Nitrobacter winogradskyi Nb-255: one gene and its partner. The protein of the gene in region 2 interacts with the protein of the main gene of each other region in a pairwise test. Links are inferred from orthologs where the notes say so. Each region holds a gene or a part of one and is shown on either strand. Other genes may lie near its edges. The genes, in order: NWI_RS08660 and NWI_RS05605.

What was found.
Region 1: the proteins of NWI_RS05605 (region 2) and NWI_RS08660 interact in binary tests that used the Escherichia coli proteins (3 or more experiments, as listed by UniProt). The link is inferred for Nitrobacter winogradskyi Nb-255 from one-to-one orthologs.

What each region holds. Positions count from the first base shown.
Region 1 is NC_007406.1:1,804,468-1,807,549, forward strand. Bases 141-2,903 are described here. They hold NWI_RS08660 (HesB/IscA family protein), read right to left. Parts: upstream 1,843-2,903; coding sequence 1,438-1,842; downstream 141-1,437. Other genes in these bases: NWI_RS08655 (GGDEF domain-containing protein), read left to right, coding at 141-1,162; NWI_RS08665 (iron-sulfur cluster assembly protein), read right to left, coding at 1,901-2,281; NWI_RS08670 (cysteine desulfurase), read right to left, coding at 2,278-2,903. Also shown: more of NWI_RS08655, read left to right, coding at 128-140; more of NWI_RS08670, read right to left, coding at 2,904-3,082. UniProt on the Escherichia coli protein: Is able to transfer iron-sulfur clusters to apo-ferredoxin. Multiple cycles of [2Fe2S] cluster formation and transfer are observed, suggesting that IscA acts catalytically.
Region 2 is NC_007406.1:1,195,632-1,198,943, reverse strand. What follows is about bases 285-3,277. They hold NWI_RS05605 (2Fe-2S iron-sulfur cluster-binding protein), read right to left. Parts: upstream 1,945-3,277; coding sequence 1,624-1,944; downstream 285-1,623. Other genes in these bases: NWI_RS05595 (hypothetical protein), read left to right, coding at 2,804-3,277; NWI_RS05600 (Hpt domain-containing protein), read right to left, coding at 2,054-2,431; NWI_RS05610 (NAD(P)/FAD-dependent oxidoreductase), read right to left, coding at 334-1,362; NWI_RS05615 (hypothetical protein), read left to right, coding at 285-295. Also shown: more of NWI_RS05615, read left to right, coding at 1-284; more of NWI_RS05595, read left to right, coding at 3,278-3,312. UniProt on the Escherichia coli protein: Ferredoxin are iron-sulfur proteins that transfer electrons in a wide variety of metabolic reactions. Although the function of this ferredoxin is unknown it is probable that it has a role as a cellular electron transfer protein.

The DNA of each region.
Region 1 (3,082 bases), 610 kb from region 2 along the record:
CGCGCGTAAACTCCCTGTTGCTAACTTCAATCGATATTTACGTTGATATTTGCCGTTTAGGACGACGATCACGTGAATCGTCGGCAGGACCGCATCAGTGGTTGAGCTGAACGAACATGAACGCACCATGGCGTTCGCCGAGGTGGCGCTCGGCCAGATCCGTTCGCTGCGTCAGGCCGCGGTGCCGCGCAATTATGAAGTCTGGTACGTCTACGCCGCCGGATATAACTGCTCCCTCAACAGGACCATCAACGAGACGCTGGCGCGCAACGGAACGCTGAGCGACGTTGATCTCGAGCAGATCTACGATACCTATCTTTCTCCGATCAGGACGACCGAACGCATCGACAAGGTTGGCGCGCGGGTGATCAACGAAATCGACGAGGTGATACTTCTTATTACCGGCGCGCGCAGCATGGCGGCCGGTTTTGGAGACAGCTTGAGAGAAGCCGCCAGGCAGCTTGGCGCCGCCGGCAGTCATGCGCAGATCAAGTCGGTCATCGCGGCGTTGATGACATCAACCCTCGACATGCAGGAAGCCAACAAGGTTCTGGAGGACCGGCTGGAGCTCTCGAAGGTCGAGATCAATAACCTTCAGCATAGTCTTGAGGCCATCAGAGCTGAAAGTATGACGGATCCGCTCACCGGTCTCGGCAACCGAAAGTATTTCGATCGAGCCGTGGCCGACGCCGTGGCGCTGGCAATGAGCGAAGGCGAGCCGCTGTCGCTTCTGATGTTCGACATCGACCATTTCAAGTCGTTCAACGACAACTACGGACACCTGACCGGCGACCAAGTCCTGCGGCTGGTCGCGATGTCATTGAAGCAGAACATCAAGGGGCAGGACATCACCGCTCGTTACGGCGGTGAAGAATTCGCGGTCGTGCTGCCGAGCACCGCGCTGAAACAGGCGCTGACGGTCGCGGATCATATCCGGCGCGCCGTGATGGCCAAGGAGCTGAAGAAAAAATCGACCGGCGAGATCCTGGGCCGCGTCACCATCTCGATCGGCGTCTCGATGCTTCGCCCCGGCGATACTCCGGACTCACTGATGGAGCGCGCCGATGCCTGCCTGTACGCAGCCAAGCGTGGCGGCCGCAACCGCGCTATTTGCGAGACCGATCCGGAATACTTCGCTGGCGCTGAGACTCGCGTGGCATGAGGCTCTGCCCTCGCCCATGAACGGCGTCGCTTTCGCTCGCCTATGGTCTTCCGGCCATCTACGTCCTCGTTCCGGCCACGTCCTCAGGATGCCGTGACAAGTACGGTCATGAATGACGGATCCGGTTGAATCAGTCGCACCCGATAGTGTTTTCGAGCGAACCGGCCACGCTCTAGAACCTTTTCGCTTCTTATGGAATCAGAAGCGAGGCTGTATAATCTTGATTTAACGCGTTTTCTTCACGCGAACCGGTATCCACTTCGCTCGAAAACGCTCTAGCCGTCGATCTTGGCGGGCGTGAGCTGCACGGACTCACCGCAGCCGCAGGCTGACACCTGGTTCGGATTGTTGAAGACGAACTGGGCCTGCATCTTTTCGGCCTTGTAGTCCATTTCGGTGCCGAGCAGATACAGCACCGCTTTGGGGTCGACCAGAATCTTAACGCCCTTGTCTTCCACTACTTCGTCCGTCGGCCTGATATCGTGGGCGTATTCCACGGTGTAGGACTGACCTGCGCAGCCGCCATTCTTGATGCCCACCCGAAGGCCGACAATCTCTGAATCGGCTCGCGCCGCAAGTTCCTTGACTCTGGTCGCGGCGGCGTCAGTCAGCCGCATGACCTGCGGACGAGGCCGGGGTTTCGGCTTGGTTGCTGGTGTGCCTGGCGTCATGTCTGTCATCTGGTCAATCCTGACGGCAAATCAAGTCCGATCATAGCATCGGAGCGGATGGAATTCGTCACCACATATTGAGAACGGCGCGCGCCTCATCTGTCATCCGGTCGGGCACCCACTGCGGCTCCCAGACGATGTTGACATTGACCACCCCGACGCCGGGGACGCTCGCGACCGCGTTTTCCACCATAATCGGAAGTTCAGCCGCCGAAGGGCAGTTCGGCGTCGTCAGCGTCATCTCGACGTCGACAGCGCGATCATCCTTGATGTCAACCTTGTAGATCAGGCCGAGTTCATAAATGTCCGCGGGGATTTCCGGATCGAACACGGTCTTCAGCGCGGCCACGATGCCGGCGCCCATGCGCTCGGTTTCCTCCGCGGAAAGCGCGGAGCTGGTCTGCATGTGACAAGTCTTGTTTACAACCAGTTCGGCAGTGTCGCTCATGAGAACAACTCCCGGGCCTTGATCAGCGCCTGCGCCAGATGATCGATTTCCTCGCGCGTATTATACATGCCGAACGAAGCGCGGCAGGTCGCCGAAACATTGAAACGCTCTAAAAGCGGCATCACGCAATGCGTCCCGGCGCGAACCGCGATTCCGGCGCGGTCGATCACGGTCGCGACATCGTGTGGATGCGCGCCTTTCATCTCGAACGAGATCACCGGCCCCTTGTCGCGCGCGGTGCCGATGATGCGCAGCGAGTTGATCTCGCGCAGCCGCTCCTGGGCATAGGTCAGAAGATCGTGTTCGTGCGCTGCGATGCGTTCCTTCCCGATCGAATTGACGTAATCGATGGCGGCGCCAAGCCCGATCGACTCGACAATCGCGGGCGTGCCTGCCTCGAACTTGTGCGGTGGATCGCCGTAGGTGACCCAATCCTGCGCGACCTCGCGAATCATCTCGCCGCCGCCGTTGAAGGGACGCATGGAGACGAGATGGTCATGCTTCGCATACAGCGCGCCGATCCCGGTCGGGCCGTAGAGCTTGTGTCCGGTGAAGACATAGAAATCGCAGTCGATGTCCTGCACGTCGATCGCAAGGTGCACCGCGGCCTGGCTGCCGTCCACCAGCACCGGTATGTCGCGCGCATGAGCCAGCTTCACCACGTCCTTGACTGGAACGAGGGTGCCGAGCGCGTTGGACATCTGCGTGATGGCCACGAGCTTCGTCTTCGGCGTCAGCAGCTTCTCGAATTCCTCGATCAGGAAGTTGCCGTCGTCGTCGACGGGCGCCCACTTGATCACG
Region 2 (3,312 bases):
GTTCCGCGCCTATCTGCCGCGCGCGCGCTGGATCCGCGACGCCAACGACAGCTACTTCACGGCGATGACCTACCCGCAAGCGCAGTCCTCATTGATGCAGCCGTCCGACATCCATGACGCGACATGGGGACTGCTCTCGGCGGTGTACGGCGGGGCCGTTCATCCGACCGCGGAGGGTCATGCGGCGATGGCGGACGCCGCGATGCCGGCAATCGCGTCGCAACTGCATCTCAACGCCGCCGACGCGGGCGACGTGACGGGCGAGCCGCTGCCGCCGCCGACCCCGCAGCAATAGACAGACATCCCTATAACGTTTTCGAACGAAGCACGTCCTCAGTTCACCCCGAGCTTCTTCTGCAGGCTCGACGACGAGGTGGTGTACTGGAACACCAACCGCTTGTCCGGATAAACGTAGCGATGCGCCTTCTGCGCCATCAGCGCGCCCTCGTGGAAGCCGGAGAGGATCAGCTTCAGCTTACCGGGATAGGTGTTGATGTCGCCGATCGCGAAGATGCCGGGGACGTTGGTTTCGAACGAAGCTGTCTCGACCGGGATCAGATTGTTCTCCAGATGCAGACCCCAGTTCGCCACCGGACCGAGCTTCATCGTCAGGCCGAAGAACGGCAGCATGGTGTCGCAACTGACCGTCGACGTCGTGTTGTCGCTGCCCTTCACCTGCGCGCCGGTGAGTTTTCCGTCCGCGCCTTCCAGCGCCGTGACCTGGCCGATCTTCAGATCCATCGTGCCGTCCGCGACCAGCTTGCGCATCTGCTCGACGCTGTGCGGCGCTGCGCGAAACTCGTCGCGCCTGTGCAAAAGCGTGATGCGCTTCGCCAGAGGATGCAGATTGAGCGTCCAGTCGAGCGCGGAGTCGCCGCCGCCGACGATCAGAATCTCCTTGTCGCGGAACTGCTCCATCTTGCGCACAGCATAGAACACGGAGATGTTTTCATAGGCCTCGATGCCGGGCACCGGCGGCCGCTTCGGCTGGAACGAGCCGCCGCCCGCCGACACCACGACGACCTTGCACTCGAACACCTGGCCGGCGTCGGTGGTGACCCGGAAGCCGGGGTCACCGATTTTCTCGATGCTCTCCACCATCTCGTTGAGATGGAAGGTCGGGTTGAACGGCTTGATCTGCTCCAGCAGAGCCTCGGTGAGCCCTTGGCCGGTCACCAGCGGAATGCCGGGAATGTCGTAGATCGGCTTCTCCGGATAAAGCTCGGCGCACTGCCCGCCGATCTTGTCGAGGATGTCGACAAGATGCACCTTCATGTCGAGCAACCCCAGTTCGAACACGGCAAACAGTCCGCAGGGGCCCGCACCGATAATCAGCACATCCGTCTTGATCGCTTCGCTCATGTCAAAAATTCTTTTCCGTTGAAATCTTGCGCCGGCCGGCAATACGGCCGCGCCGCTGCGTGGATATTCCTGACAGGTTTTCCTGCGCGAACGCACGTCCACCGCGCATCGCTATAACCAACTGGCCGGTTTGAGGAAAGCCTTAAACTGCCGCACCGCCTGGGCCGCTTTTAGCCCACATCACGCAGGCCACGTCACGCCGGATGCGGCCTTATGGCAGGGACAACCCCGATGGGCCGCCGAAGCCGGCCATGCGACGGGTCAAGCCTGCCGTTCCGGCACGGTCACCACGAGACCTTCGAGTTCGTCGCTCACCTTGATCTGGCAGGATAATCGCGAGTTCGGCCGCACGTCGTAGCCGAAGTCGAGCATGTCCTCTTCCATCGGCGTCGGCTTGCCGACCTTCTCGGTCCAGGCGTCGTCGATATAGACGTGACAGGTGGCGCAGGCGCAGGCGCCGCCGCATTCGGCCTCGATGCCGGGAACGGCGTTACGGATTGCGGCTTCCATGACGGTCGCGCCGTTCTCGACGTCAACAGTGCGGGTTTCGCCGGAATGGTCGACAAAGTTGATCTTGGTCATAGGGTGCGGTGCCGCCGAACAGATTATTGATAATGAGGAGTTCGGCTGTCCTATAACGAAACGATCGGGCCAGCGCCAGCGGTCGGCGCAAAAAGGGGGACATTCGTCGTCAGGATCGCAACAGGATGGCGCGGATCGCCTGGCAGGCCTGACCGACGGCGTCATTCAGCATCGCCCGCGGCTCCGCCGGATCGGCGCCGCTGCGGAGCGCGATTTCCAGATCGGCGGCGGCGGCGGCGACGTGAATGGCCCCGATCGCCCGCGCCGACCCCTTGAGCTTATGCGCCAGCATGGCGGCATCAGGCGGAAGCCGCGCCAGCGAAACGACCAGTTCGGCTGCCTGGCCGGCGAACGTCGCCAGGACCTCCCGTTCGAGGCCGTCATCACCGAGCGTCATGCGGTGGAGATGATCGAAATCGATCGGCCCATTCTCCGGAACCAGCGGTGGCGAAGGCATCCAGGCGACCTGTCCACAAGAAAACGACATTGCTGCTAATCCGGACAATCCGCCACGGCGAACCTGCCTCGCGGAATCGCCAGCCAATCACGGAACTGGTTAACAGAACGTTTCAGGTACGAGGCCGACCGTCCGCGTGATTTCGGTCAAATTCGGGCCGTCTCCCCGTTACTTTCGCGGTGATCGAACGGCTGGCGCCGCCGGCCGTTAACGATGATTAAGATTGTATTAATCACGACCATTTCATTCGAGACGCTAAGCCAATAGGATGTTGGGGGGAATGACCGACAACGGGCGGTGGCGATCGCCGCGCCTGGAACCAGCTTGGGGCTCGGGTCGGCGACCGGACTTGCAGCGGCGGCGCAAACTTGCGGGTTGCGTAACACGAGGGCGTGGACTGAGATGGCGAACAATCCCAAGAAGGTCAAAGATCCAACGGAAGTCGCTCTCTCCGCCATACAGGAGGCGCTGAGCGTCGGCGAAACGTCCGCCGCCGTCGACCTGGATCAGGTTGCGGCCCGTCACGACGGCGCCCCGCCGGTCCCGCCCGCCAGCCATGTCGACGACAGACCCGGCGCCCATGCCTCGATTGATCGGCCGGTCCTTGAAACCGCTGAGGGATCCCGCTTCTCGCGACGTCCCGCCAATGACGACCGCGAAACGATCGGCCAGATCCTTCAGACCCTCCAGAAGAGCGGCCCGTCCCGCAACGTCTACACCATGGCGACGCTGTTCGCCGGCATCTGGATTCTGGGCGCCGGTCTTCTGACGATCAGCTTTTTACCGTCGCTACAGGCGGCCCTCGGCCAGGGCAGCGGCGGCACGCTCGCTCTCGCGGGACTGATCGCCTTGTTTTTCGCTCCGGTGCTGCTGTTCTACTTCCTGGCCCATATGGCGTGGCGCGGCCAGGA